Regions from separate parts of the Rhizobium sp. H4 genome, predicted to be linked through region 2. Evidence: predicted binding sites of a transcription regulator. Region 2 holds the regulator's gene; each other region holds the start of a gene.

Region 1 (4,772 bases), on a different contig from region 2:
CTCGAACTGGCCCGACGAATCCGAAAAGACGATGATGCCCATCTTGTTGCCGGTGCGGGTCTTGCGCTCCTGCTTGGAGATGACGGTTCCCGCAAGGCGCGCATTCGACGCGCCCTGTTTGATCGCTGCGGAGAACTCGGCAAAGGTCTGCACCCGCATCTTCTGCAGGATGTTGCTGTAGGAATCGAGCGGGTGGGCGGTGAGATAGAAGCCCAGCACCTGGAACTCCTTGAGCAGCCGCTCCGAGGCAAGCCAGGGCGAAAACGGCGGCAGGGCGATCTTCTCGGGGCCCGAGGTCAGGGTGCTGCCGAAAATATCCGACTGGCCGCTCAGCTTGTTTTCCTGGGCGCGCTGGGCATAGCCGAGGATACGGTCGAGCCCGGCTGAAAGCTGGGCGCGGTCGGTGCCGAAACAATCGAAGGCACCCGCAAAGATCAGGCTTTCCAAGACGCGGCGATTGACCTGGCGCGGATCGATGCGCAGGCAGAAATCCTCGATGCCGGCGAACGGCTTGTCGCCGCGCACCTCGACGATATGGTCGACGGCGGATTCGCCGACGCCCTTGAGGGCGGCGAGCGCATAATAGATGCGGTTGTCGCCGGTTTCGAACTGGCGGAAGGAGGTCTGCACCGACGGGGCGATCACCTCGATGCCGAGGCGCTTGGCGTCCTGGCGGAAGTCGTTGACCTTTTCGGTGTTGGACATGTCGAGCGTCATCGAGGCGGCGAGGAATTCGACCGGATAATGCGCCTTCATATAGGCCGTCTGGTAGGAGACAATGGCGTATGCGGCGGCATGCGACTTGTTGAAGCCGTAATTGGCGAACTTCGCCAGCAGTTCGAAGATATTGTCGGCTTGCGACTTCGATACGCCGTTCTTGACGGCGCCATCGACGAAGCGCTCGCGCTGCTGGTCCATCTCGGCCTTGATCTTCTTACCCATGGCGCGGCGCAAAAGATCGGCCTCTCCGAGCGAATAACCGGACAGCACCTGGGCGATCTGCATCACCTGTTCCTGATAGACGATCACACCCTGAGTTTCCTTGAGCAGGTGGTCGATCATCGGATGGATCGATTCCAGCTCTTCGTCACCGTGCTTGCGGGCGTTGTAGGTCGGGATGTTCTCCATCGGGCCCGGACGATAGAGCGCCACCAGCGCGATGATGTCCTCGATGCAGTCCGGTTTCATGCCGATCAGCGCCTTGCGCATGCCGGCACTTTCCACCTGGAACACGCCGACCGTTTCGCCGCGTGACAGCATCTCGTAGGTCTTCTTGTCGTCCAGCGGAATGGCCGCAAGGTCGACACTGATGCCGCGCTTGGCGACGAAATCGACGGCGACCTTCAGGACGGTCAGCGTCTTCAGGCCAAGGAAGTCGAATTTGACGAGGCCCGCCTGCTCAACCCATTTCATGTTGAACTGGGTGACCGGCATGTCGGAGCGCGGATCGCGATACATCGGCACCAGCTTGGACAGCGGCCGGTCGCCGATGACGATACCGGCGGCATGGGTCGAGGCATGGCGGTAAAGCCCCTCGATCTTCTGGGCGATATCGAGCAAGCGCGCGACGACCGGTTCCTTCGCCGCCTCCTCCTGCAGCTTCGGCTCCTCCTCGATCGCCTTGGAGAGCGGCGTCGGATTGGCCGGATTGTTCGGCACAAGTTTGCAAATCTTGTCGACCTGGCCGTAGGGCATCTCCAGCACGCGGCCGACGTCGCGGAGTGCGGCGCGCGCCTGCAGCGAACCGAAGGTGATGATCTGGGCCACCTGCTCGCGGCCGTACTTGGCCTGGACGTATCGGATCACCTCTTCGCGGCGGTCCTGGCAGAAGTCGATGTCGAAGTCCGGCATGGAGACGCGTTCCGGATTGAGGAAGCGCTCGAACAGCAGCGAAAACCGCAAGGGATCGACGTCGGTGATGGTCAGCGCGTAGGCGACCAGCGAACCGGCGCCCGAACCGCGGCCGGGACCAACCGGAATGTCATGCTGCTTGGCCCATTTGATGAAGTCGGCAACGATCAGGAAGTAGCCGGGAAAGCGCATGCGTTCGATGACGCTGAGCTCGAAATCCAGGCGCTCGCGATAATCCTTCTCCTCATAACCCGGCGACATGCCGAGGGTCGAAAGCCGCATGTCCAACCCTTCGACCGCCTGGCGGCGCAGTTCGCTCGCCTCGGCGCGCTCGGCCTCCTCGGCATCGTCGGTCGCACCGGTGAAGCGTGGCAGGATCGGTTTGCGCGTCTTCAACACGAAGGAGCAACGCTTGGCGATCTCGATCGTGTTCTCCAGCGCTTCCGGCAGATCGGCAAAGAGCTTGGCCATCTCGGCCCGGCTCTTCAGATAATGATCCGGCGTCAGGCGAAAGCGGCTGTCGTCGGAGACGATGGCGTTATGAGCAACCGCCATAAGCGCATCATGGGCGTCGTAATCGTCGCGCGTCGGAAAAAAGGCCTCGTTGGTCGCGACCAGCGGCAGGTCGTGGGCATAGGCGAGCCCGACGATCTTCTGCTCGTGCCGCTTGTCGTAGGTGCCATGCCGCTGCAGCTCGACATAGAGCCTGTCGCCGAAGAGACACTTCAGCATCAGCAGCCGCGCTTCGGCCTGGGCGGAATGGCCCTCCCTGATCGCCCCGTCGACCGGCCCCATCAGGGCGCCGGTCAAGGCGATCAGCCCTTCCGTGCCCGCCTCCTCCAGCCAGGAGGATCGGACATGGACGGCCTGATTGCCTTCACCGCCGAGATAGGCGCGACTGACGAGGTCGACCAGCCTTTCGTAACCGGCCCCCGTCGCGGCGAGAAGAACGATCGACGGCAGCTTGACCAACGCCTGCTGGCCGCCGCGCTTTTCGGTCTCCAGCCCGTCTTCCATGTCGATCGAGACCTGGCAGCCGATGATCGGCTGCAGGCCCTCGTCCATCGCCTTCTGAGAGAATTCCAGTGCGATGAACAGATTGTTGGTATCGGTTATGGCGATCGCCGGCTGGCTGTCGCCGGTCGCCTTGTAGAGGATCTTCTTCAGAGGCAGCGCGCCCTCGAGAAGCGAATAGGCGGAGTGGACCCTTAGGTGGATGAAGCCCGGCGTGCCGCCGGTCGCCTCACCCGTTGAACCCTTTGCCGTCTCCGCCATGATATGCCTTCCCAATCACCCGAATGAATCGGACGCATTGTCGGCATTGAGGGCGATGATGTCCAGAAGAAGTCCCGCGTCCGAACCGCATGACTACCATGCGATCCCCTGAAAACTTTAGATCGCGATGACGATCAGCGAGAAGCTGGCAACGAACATTGCGATGGAGGTGAATGCTGCGATATCACGGATCATGTCAGTCATTTGGCTCTCCTTTACTCGTTATGTTTTTAATCTGTTCCACATATGTTCGCATGTCAACAGGAATCTTTTCCTCCGTACTTGCGTTTGAAAAATGCCCGTCGCGTGCTGCGAATCGCGCGCGGCCTCGATGCCGGCGTTGAATATACCCGGCAACCGCGCCTGGCATTCCCAACCCGAGACGGATCGGCGCGGATCATCCAATGTCGGACGCGTTTGCTCAGAGAAACAAAGCGCCGCCCGCCATTTTGTTCTTCTTATGTTCTCACCGTCCTGCTATATCAATTCAGATGAGTCAGGGGAGGACGACGATAATGCTCGATACGGCGATGCTGAACGGCTTCATTGTCGAGGCCAAGGCGGCGACCTATGTCGGGGGTGGTGTGCCTCGCCTGCCCTGCCGGCCGGGTGCTCATGATATCGGCTATTTCAGCGGCGACTGGCGCTATCTCGACAGTTATTTCGGCGGCACGGATTTCGCCGGACAGGAGGTGGTGTGGATTGCCGATGAACCCGTCTGGGCGATGAATTATATCGGCTGCGTCATCGCGCCCGATCTCATCGACGGCAGTGCGGCCGGAACGGTGATCAAGGCGGCGCTCTCGGCAATGTATCGGGAAGGCCGGTTTCTTGGCGGAATGGAATTCGATCATCCACTCGGCCGTTATATCGACCGCAGCGAAGGCGGCTGCGACCGGTTCAACGGCCATGAATGCATCATCGTCGGCGGCCGCAAGGCCTATGCGCTCGACTATCGCGGCGGGCTGGTCATCCCCTGATCGCTGGGCCGATGCGCTAGAAGTCGACGATCTTGCCGTCCGAAATCGTCACGCGCCGGTCCATGCGACGGGCGAGTTCGTGATTGTGGGTGGCGATGAGGGCGGCGAGGCCGGATTGGCGCACCAGCGCCTCCAGCGCGTCGAAGACGTAAGCTGCCGTTTCCGGGTCGAGATTGCCGGTCGGCTCGTCGGCCAGAAGCAAGCTCGGCGCATTGGCGACGGCCCGGGCAATCGCGACGCGCTGCTGTTCGCCGCCGGAAAGCTCGCCGGGGCGATGGGCGCCACGATGGCCGATGCGCATGTAATCGAGAAGCTGGCCGGCCCGCTCGCCGGCTTCCTTCCAAGACAGCCCGGCGATCAGCTGCGGCATCATGATGTTTTCGAGCGCCGAAAATTCCGGCAGGAGATGGTGGAACTGGTAGACGAAGCCGATCTCGCTGCGGCGGATCGCGGTACGCTTCTCGTCGGAAAGGCCGTCGCAGGCGTGGCCATTGATGGTGACTTCACCGCCGTCGGGATGTTCGAGCAGACCCGCGACATGCAGCAGCGTCGACTTGCCGGTGCCGGAGGGAGCAACGAGCGCGACCATCTCGCCTTTCGACAGCGAGAAATCCGCGCCTTTCAGGATGGCGAGCAGCGTATCGCCCTGCCCGTAATGGCGCTCGA
Region 2 (4,772 bases):
CGCAATTTCCAGCCTTCGTACCGGCGTTCTGAAGTGGCCTAAACCACGGTCGTGTCAACCTGTTGAACGTCAAGCCTTGGCAACCGCATCGAACGCAAGCAATTTCTCAAGCAGTCGCGGCATGTCCTTGAGATAGACCATGTTCGGGCCGTCGGACGGAGCGTTGTCAGGGTCCTGGTGGGTTTCGAGAAAGACACCGGCAATACCCGTCGCCACGGCTGCGCGCGCCAGCGTTTCGACGAATTCGCGCTGGCCGCCGGAGGACTCGCCCTGCCCGCCGGGCTGGGCGACGGAATGGGTCGCATCGAAAATGACGGGCGCGCCCATCGCCGCCATGATCGGCAGCGAGCGCATGTCGGAAACCAGCGTGTTGTAGCCGAAGGAGGCGCCGCGCTCGCACAGCAGCACGTTCGGATTGCCGCTGGCATTGAGCTTCTTCAGGACATTCTTCATGTCCCAGGGGGCGAGGAACTGGCCCTTCTTGACGTTGACGACGCGGCCCGTCTTGGCGGCAGCGATCAGAAGATCCGTCTGGCGGCATAGGAAGGCGGGGATCTGCAGAACGTCGATCACCTCCGCCACCTCGGCGCATTGCTCGGCGGTGTGGACGTCGGTCAGGACGGGAAAGCCGAATTCCCGCTTCAGGTCGGCGAAGACCTGCATGCCCTTTTCAAGCCCGATGCCGCGCTCGGCCGAGAGTGAGGTGCGGTTCGCCTTATCGAAGGAACTCTTATAGACGAGGCCGATGCCGAGCTTTGCGCAGAGATCTTTCAGCGTGCCGGCGACCATGAAAGCGTGATCACGGCTCTCCATCTGGCAGGGGCCGGCAATCAGCGACAGGCGGCCGGTATTGGAAAAGGTGACCTGGCCTTCGCCTTCGCCGATCTTGACCTCGGAATTTGTATCAGTGCTCATCGTGGTTCCTCGAAGGCAAAAAGCGCGCCCTGCCCGGGCGTGGGCTTCACCAGAATGCGATTGTTCTTGCGTGTGTATGTCACTCCGTTAGCAGCCAAATGCGCTTCTGTCACGGCAAGATCGGTAACGGTGAAGAGGATTGCCCGGCCGCGCAGACCACGATCGGCGGAGGAGACGACAGGCTCGAAATAGGCCTCCAGCCCTTCCGGCGTCATCAGGCTGATCTTGGCATTCGATGCCGCGATATTCATGCCGAAACCGGTTTTTTCCACCGCCGTTTGCCCGACGGCAAGACCAACGAAGGCGGCAAACGCAGCCGGCTCCGGCGCACAAAGCGCGATCTCGGCAAGGCCCGTCACGCCGTTGGCATGCGCCTCCAGCGCCGCGCGGTCGGCCGGGAACGAATTGATGCGCTGACAGGTGAAGAGAAAGAAGTCGGGCGCGCGCAGATCGCTTGAAAAGGCCAGTTTGAAGCTGCCGACGCTTTCCGAACCGTCCGGCATTCGCATCGGCCGGCTGAACTGCAACATCTCGCCGGCGCTCGCGCCGTTGCCGACGAATCGCCGATGATCGAGGCCGGCATCCTCGGTGAGGAAGGCCAGCGCCGAAAGGCCCTCCTCGCCGCAGCGGAAGCGGAAGGCACGATTGCGGGCGACGAAGACATTCCCCTGACGGGCCGCCGCCTCGCTCTCCTCGACGCTCGCCACGCCGAGCGGCTCGATATAGGTCTTGTCGGCGAAAAAGACGCAGGCATTTTCCGTTCCGAACGGATGGCGCGCATCGGCGGCGACGGTAAAGCCGAGCTTGCCGAGCCTTTCGCGCGCCAGATCGATATTGACGACGGGCAGCACGACATGATCCAGCGGGTGCGGCTTGGCGGAATGTGCGATCATAGGATCCCTCCTGACACGTCAAAGAGATGTGCGACAGCCCCATTCCCAATGCAAGACATGTGCGCCAATCCGGCGAATGAAAATAAAAATCTCGACGAGTTGGCGCGAAGTTTTACGGAAATTTAGCTACTTGCGGAACACATATGGAACATATAGTGTCCGTTCTGGATTTGTTTCAATCAGGGGTCTGACGTCGATGCTCACGCGCAAACAACAGGAGCTTCTCCTTTTCATTCATGAGCGCATGAAGGAATCCGGCGTTCCTCCCTCTTTCGACGAGATGAAGGATGCCCTGGATCTGGCCTCGAAATCCGGCATTCATCGCCTGATCACGGCGCTGGAGGAACGTGGTTTCATTCGCCGCCTACCGAACCGGGCCCGGGCCTTGGAAGTGATCAAGCTGCCGGAGGCCTATAGCCCCAGTCTTCAGCCGCGCCGCGGTTTTTCACCGAGCGTTATCGAAGGCAGCCTCGGCAAGCCCCAGCCGGTCGCCGCCCCCGCTGCCGCAAAGCCGATCGCCGACAACGGCAGCTCTGTCTCCGTGCCGGTCATGGGCCGGATCGCCGCCGGCGTTCCGATCTCGGCTATCCAGAACAATACGCACGACATCGTCGTTCCTGCGGATATGCTCGGCTCGGGCGAACATTACGCGCTGGAGGTCAAGGGCGATTCGATGATCGACGCCGGGATCTTCGACGGCGACACCGTGATTATCCGCAACGGCAGCACCGCAAGCCCTGGCGATATCGTCGTTGCGCTGGTCGACGACGAGGAAGCGACGCTGAAACGCTTTCGCCGCAAGGGCGCCTCGATCGCCCTCGAAGCCGCCAACCCGGCTTACGAGACCCGCATCTTCGGGCCTGACCGGGTCAAGGTGCAGGGCAAGCTGGTCGGCCTCATTCGCCGTTATCACTGACAGCCAACGGAGCTGATTCGGTAAAAGCGTCTTTGCGCCAATCATAGGCGCGATGGCGCATCCATGGACGCGACAAGGCATCGAATGCGGTTGCGACCTCGAGGCCTGTCTGCGCAAAACGCAATTCGACGGAACCGGTCCTGCGCAGCGTCTCGCCGGTGAAGAGTGTCGCACCCGAGTGGCAGCGGTCGAAACGCAGGCGCACCGCGGTCACGACAATCTCGCTGGCGTCGCAGGCCGGGCCGAGATAGGCGGCATTGTCGATGACGGCGACGACATGGCCATTGCCGAGCCTGGCGATACACCAGGCTTTCTTGACGCAGGAAAAACGATTTGCCTCACCGCCGGCTGCGGCGGCCACCATTGCCGTCCTCGCCTCATTCTGCTGATCGCGGGAAAGCCTGAGGCGGCGGTCCTCACCCTGCGGCGGGATGGCAGGGCCATCCAGCATCTTCGGCGGGTGGTGCGTCGGCAGGACCAGCGCTCTCTGCCACTGGTCGAAGATGAAGTCCGGCGGGTTTTCACGGTTGGAAGCCATTGCCGCCGTCGCGACGAGCGCGACCAGACCACCATCCTCGGAAATCACCAGATCCGGCGGTCGGGAACCCGGCAGGATCAGCACGATAAGCGTCGAGACGGCGAGGATCGATGTGCCGGCATGGCGCAATCGGGTGCGGAGCAGCGTCAGCAGCAGAAAGCCTGCCACGGCGACGGCGAAATACCAGGCGGGCAAACGGCCGAGGTCGATATCGCCGCCCCAGCCGGACACCGTCTTGGCGACCGCAATCACCAGATCGAGGCCGAAGCCGACCACAGTCCAGAGCGGAGCGTCCAGGCCGAACGGCATGAGCAACATCGCCAGCAGCCCGGCCGGCATGACGATGAAGGAGATGATCGGCATCGTCGCAAGGTTCGCCGGCAGGCCATAAGCTGTCAGGCGATGAAAATGCTCGACCGCAAACAGCGCCGTGGAAAAGCCGCCGATCAGCGAGGTCAGGAAGACGCCGCCGAAGAAACCGGCGACCGCCACGACCGGCCGCAGGACCGGCAGCTTCAGCAACGGGTTTTCCCGGACGCGCCGGTCCTTCCACAGCTGATAGCCCGATACCAGTGCCAAAGTCGCGGCAAAGGACATCTGGAAGCTCGGACCCAGGACTTCGGAGGGTGAAATGGCGATGATGATGAGCGCCGAGAGAACGACATTGCGCAGGCTGATCGACGGCCGGTCGAAGAAGACGGCAATCAGCATGATCGCCATCATGATGAAGGCGCGTTCGGCCGAAACCCCGAATCCTGAGATCAGGAAGTAGGCTGTAACGGCGACGAGTGCGCCGGCGGCGGCGATCTTCTTTGTCGGATAGGCTTGAGCGACACCCGGAACGAGGCTGAGCAGCATCCGGAAACCGACGAAGAAGATGCCGGCCGACAACGCCATGTTAAGGCCCGAGATCGCCACGATATGAGCAAGGCCGGACTGACGCAGCGCCTCCGTCGTTTCCTTCGAGATGGCGCGCCGCTCGTCGGTCACGAGAGCAGCGGCAAAAGCGCCCGTGTCGCCGGGCAGAATAGAGCGTATACGATCGCCGATGCCGCTGCGCAGCCGGTAAAGCCGTTCGAGCAGAGCGTCGGATGTCGATCTCGCAGCCTGCGGGCCCGCCTGCACATCGACTTTCTCGGGCGCACCGTAGAAGAAGCCGTTGGCGCCGATGCCATCGAAATAGGCACCGAAGGAAAAGTCGTTGAGGGTGGGAAGCGCCGGCCCCGCCGGCGGCGTCAACCGCGCTCGGCCGGTGATGATGTCACCGAGGTCGAAAGGCGCATCGGCACCGCGGGCGATCACGGTTATGCGCCTCGGCGGCCGCTTCACCTGCGGCGCCTCGGTGCCGGTGACCGCAAGAACATAGCGCCACCGCCCGCGATCGTCGCCTTCGCGCCGCTCGACGCGGCCGGTCACCGTCGTCGTCACGGATGAATCGAGGATGACAGTCGAGGCCCGCCGGCTTTCGAGCTGCGCACAGAGCATGCCGCATGCCACGAGGGCAAGCGCC
Region 3 (4,772 bases), on a different contig from region 2:
TCTTCCGCCTTCACGGCATCGGCGCGATAGCCGAGACCCTTGAGGATTTCTTCCATGTCCTCGAGCGTCGCGCCGAGGATTGACAGCATCGCCGTCGTCGTCGTGAAGCGGCGGCCGTCATAGGCGCCCTCCGGACGATTGTTCTGACCGGGCTTCCATTGCAGCAGCGGACGGATGATATCGGCAAGCCGCTCAAGAATGTCGATGCGCACCGCACGCTTGCCGAGGAAGCGGAAACCGGCGAGCTTGTAGAACATCCGCTCATAGCTCGGATCGGTCACGACGGAAGTACGGCCGGCGGCCAACACGGGAATGAGGTCACCGTAACCCGGCTTGTCCAGACCGTCGTTCTTCAACGCCCAGAGCAGCGTGATCAGTTCGGCCGGGGCCGGCTTCAGAAGTGCCGGGACGAAGATGTGATAGGCGCCGAAACGCACGCCGTAGCGGCGCATGGAGGCGCGGGCCTCCTGATCCAGCGACTTCACCTCCTCGGTCACGTCACGACGGAAGAGCACGCCGAGATTTTCGACGAGCTGGAAGGCAAGCCCCTTGGCCAGACCCTGCAGGTCCTCGGCGCGCGACAGATCGTCGAGCGGTTTCAGCACCGTGCTGATATGATGATTGACGAAGCGCTCGATGCGGGCGGCGACGTGATCGCGGGCATTGCCCGTCAACTGCTCGTCGGCCAGCAGGATCACCCGCGGGCGCATGACGTGATCGCTGCCCGAAAGCCGCGCCACCGGATCACCGAGCCAGCGGATCAACCCGTCCGAGCCGATCGCCAGATCGCTATTGCCGGCGGCATGCATCCGCGCCGCTCTGGCTTCGAATTCGAGCGCGAGCGCTTTTTGCGACGCAGCCTGAACCGCCTTGGCATCCGGTCCGTCCGTTCCCGCCACCGGCGTGAAACGGAATCCGCTCAACTGCCCTACATGATGTCCTTCAACGAAGACATCGCCATTCACACTGATTTCAGCTTCCAGCATCGCATTCTCTCTCAGGCGCTTCATGAGCACAGATGTCCTGCGATCAACAAAGCGTTTCGTCAACCTTTCATGTAACGCATCGGACAATCGATCTTCGATTTCCCGCGTCTTTTCCTGCCAATGTGTCGGATCGGTCAGCCAGCCGGGCCGATTCGACACATAGGTCCAGGTTCTTATCTGCGCGATTCGCGCCGAAAGCGTGTCAATTTCCCCATCTGTCCGATCGGAGCGATGAACCTGCTCCGCAAGGAATTGCTCATTCACCGTGCCATAGCGGACGAGATCGGAAAAGAGGGTCGCGATCAGATCGGCATGTTGTGCCGGAGTGATACGCCTGTAGTCGGGAAGTGCGCAAGCCTCCCAGAGTTTTTCGACGCGGGCCGGCCGGTCGGCGAGATCGATGACTTCGGGATAGCGTGACAGCTGCTCCAGCGCCTGCTGGTCGACCGCGGGCAGCGCCCGCGTCAGTCCGGCGACGCGCGGCCCCGCTTCGAGGCTGGCGCGCAGCGACTGGATTGAGGAGAAGTCCATCTCGGTCGTGCGCCATTGCAGGACTTTGACATTGTCGAATTCATGGCCTTCGATGCGCTGGACCAGCTCCTCGTCGAAGGGTGAGACCTGGCCGGTGACGCCGAAGGTGCCGTCGCGCACGTGCCGCCCGGCGCGGCCGGCGATCTGGCCGAGTTCACCCGGATTGAGGTTGCGGAACTGGTAGCCGTCGAATTTTCTGTCCTGGGCGAAAGCGACGTGATCGACATCGAGATTGAGGCCCATGCCGATTGCGTCGGTCGCCACCAGATATTCGACGTCGCCCGCCTGATAAAGCGCGACCTGCGCATTGCGAGTGCGCGGGCTGAGCGCGCCCAGCACGACCGCCGCGCCGCCACGCTGCCGGCGGATGAGCTCGGCGATGGCATAGACCTCGTCGGCCGAAAAAGCGACGATGGCGGAGCGCTGCGGCAGCCGGGTGATCTTCTTCTGCCCGGCATAGAAAAGATGCGAAAGCCGCGGCCGCTCGACGATGGTGATACCGGGCAGCAGCTGCTGCAGGATCGGCCGCATCGTTGCCGCGCCGAGCAGCAGCGTTTCCTCGCGGCCGCGAAGGTGCAGGATACGGTCGGTGAAGATATGGCCGCGCTCGAGATCGCCGGCGAGCTGCACCTCGTCGATCGCGACGAAGGCGGCCTTGGTGTCGCGCGGCATCGCTTCGACGGTACAGACCGAAAAACGTGCATTGGCCGGCGAAATCTTTTCCTCACCGGTGACCAGCGCCACGTTCTGCACACCGACCTTCTCCACCACCCGCGTATAGACCTCGCGCGCCAGCAGCCGCAGCGGCAGGCCGATCACGCCGGTCCCGTGTGCGACCATGCGCTCGATGGCATAGTGGGTCTTGCCGGTATTGGTTGGTCCGAGCATCGCGGTCACACCGCGCCCGCTCAGAATCATCGGCTGCGAAGTCAGAGTCATATTCCATGCAAACGAGGCAGGCGGCCCCAGGAAAACTGTCACCTCTCGACGGAGGCACAGAACACATGGACAGCTGTCGCCGCAAACGCAAGGGCAGATTTTAAAATGCTTCGGCGATTACGACCTTTGCGAGTCATCGGGAACGCCTGCATTTCCGATTCGGAACAGCCTAAGAACGAATCAGCGACGAATCGCTGACTCCCGCTGATTCAGCTTTTGTTCACGGCTAAGTATTGATTTTGAATCACTTTTTCCCACTAAATGCTGAATCACGAGACTCTGCCCTGTTCGCATTTGTTTCGCCTGCCGGCGATCTGCCGCCCCGCTTTTTGCCGCGCGAAATTCCACCCCAATTAATTTCTCGACCAAATCCGGAACGAATCGGAGACGAATCGCCGACCGGACCGCTTTCACCTTTCGTTCACGGCAAGATCCGGTAGCGCCGCCGTCACCCGTCGCTAGATTAGGCAAGCGACACATCCTCATATCCGACCGTTCCGGACAGGCGTTAACCTTTCGACGACCAAATTTACACAGCGTTAAGCCGGAACCGCTTGCCGCGATCGGGTCGATCGAAAACGGAACGAATCACCGACGAATCGGCGACATTGCGAGCTTCTCGATTTGTTCACCGCAACATATTGTATGCAAAAGACTTTTTAACCATACCAACAATTTGCCAGGGAAGACGGATCGCAAACCATGAATCGGCACGCATCACAATTCGCGGGCGCAACCGGGAACAAAAATCGCCAATGCGTGTTTCTTGTCCATTCAGATTGCGGATGAAATGAAGGAAAGACACCATGCTTGGCACGATACTTCTGGTTATCCTCATTCTGCTCTTGATCGGAGCCTTGCCGAATTGGGGTTATAGCCGTGGCTGGGGCTATGGACCTGCCGGCGGTTTGGGGCTAGTTCTCGTCATTATCATTATCCTTGTACTAATGGGCCGCATCTAAAGCCCGACAACCTGGGGAGTTACGACATGATGAAGAAGATTGTTCTTATTGGCGCGCTCGTAGGCGCTCTCGCATCCTGCACGGCGACCGAGCAGGGCACGGCGATCGGCGCCGGCACCGGCGCGGTCATCGGCGGCGCCGTTACCAACAGCTGGGGCGGTGCTGCTGTCGGCGCCGTTGCCGGCGGCCTCACCGGCGCCCTGATCGGCCAGTCGGTCGAACGCCGCGGCTACTGCATCTATCGCGACCGCTACGGCCGCCGCTACGAGGCCCGTTGCCGCTACTGACCGGCAAACTCATATCGGACTTCCCAACGGGCGCCTCGGCGCCCGTTTTTCTTTGCCGGCCGCAGCTGTCAGCGCCAACAGTGGCATGCGGACAGAAAAGGAGCGCATCCAGCCGGATGCGCTCCTTTTTCAATCCACGTGGTCATTTCGAAATCGATTTCGATCTCGGATAATGAGCTAGACGAAGAACTGTCCGCCATTGGCCGTCAGCGTCGAGCCGGTGATGAAGCCGGCATCGTCGGAGACGAGGAAGGTGACGCAACGGGCGATCTCTTCCGGCTCGCCGAGACGGCCGACGGGAATCTGGGGAATGATGCGTTCGTTCAGCACTTTCTCCGGCACGGCAAGCACCATTTCCGTTCCGATGTAACCGGGGCAGATGGCGTTGACCGTGATGTTTTTCGCTGCCCCTTCCTGGGCAAGCGCCTTGGTGAAACCGAGATCGCCGGCCTTGGCGGCCGAATAGTTCGCCTGGCCCATCTGGCCCTTCTGGCCGTTGATCGATGAGATGTTGACGATGCGCCCGAAGCTGCGGTCGCGCATCCCCGTCCAGACCTGATGCGTCATGTTGAACAGGCCGGTGAGGTTGGTATTGATCACCTCGTGCCACTGCTGCGGCGTCATCTTGTGGAACATTGCATCGCGGGTGATGCCGGCATTGTTGACGAGAATCTCGACCGGGCCGATCTCGCTTTCAACCGTGGCGATCCCTTCACCGCAGGCAGCATAGTCCGAAACGTCCCACTTGAATACGGCGACGCCGGTGACCTCGTGGAAGGCTCTGGCCTTCTCGTCATTGCCGGCATAAGTCGCCGCAACCCTGTAGCCGGCGTTTTTCAGCGCCATGGATATGGCTGCGCCGATGCCGCGTGTACCTCCGGTGACCAGAGCCACTCTGCTCATGTTCCGCTCCCCTTGTGTTTTCGCCCGCGCGGGGCGGGGTTTCAATCAATGACGATCGTATGGTGTGCTATTAAAACGCCTCGAAGCACATGGCGACACCCATGCCGCCGCCGATGCAAAGCGTAGCCAGGCCCTTCTTGGCGCCGCGGCGCTTCATTTCGAAC

Evidence for each region. Region 2 encodes LexA, which represses DNA repair genes until DNA is damaged. Its sites were predicted from a motif close to TGTTCNNNNTGTGTTCNG; they were not measured.
Region 1: a site for LexA is predicted at 3,363-3,380, ahead of dnaE (DNA polymerase III subunit alpha). Genes of this name have one in related genera too.
Region 3: a site for LexA is predicted at 2,514-2,531, ahead of C4N04_RS21555 (helicase-related protein). Genes of this name have one in related genera too.

The regions. Positions count from the first base shown of each region.
Region 1 covers NZ_PSOW01000001.1:95,220-99,991, forward strand. Annotated here, with positions in the region: gene dnaE (DNA polymerase III subunit alpha) at 1-3,126, opposite strand, end outside; gene C4N04_RS00505 (DUF5680 domain-containing protein) at 3,642-4,106, shown strand; gene C4N04_RS00510 (ABC transporter ATP-binding protein) at 4,123-4,772, opposite strand, start outside.
Region 2 covers NZ_PSOW01000003.1:210,251-215,022, reverse strand. Annotated here, with positions in the region: gene kdsA (3-deoxy-8-phosphooctulonate synthase) at 70-915, opposite strand; gene C4N04_RS05960 (VOC family protein) at 912-1,808, opposite strand; gene lexA (transcriptional repressor LexA) at 2,005-2,724, shown strand; gene C4N04_RS05950 (ComEC/Rec2 family competence protein) at 2,705-4,772, opposite strand, start outside.
Region 3 covers NZ_PSOW01000014.1:77,904-82,675, reverse strand. Annotated here, with positions in the region: gene C4N04_RS21555 (helicase-related protein) at 1-2,456, opposite strand, end outside; gene C4N04_RS21550 (DUF3309 family protein) at 3,263-3,418, shown strand; gene C4N04_RS21545 (glycine zipper domain-containing protein) at 3,445-3,705, shown strand; gene C4N04_RS21540 (beta-ketoacyl-ACP reductase) at 3,883-4,608, opposite strand; gene C4N04_RS21535 (acetyl-CoA C-acetyltransferase) at 4,679-4,772, opposite strand, start outside.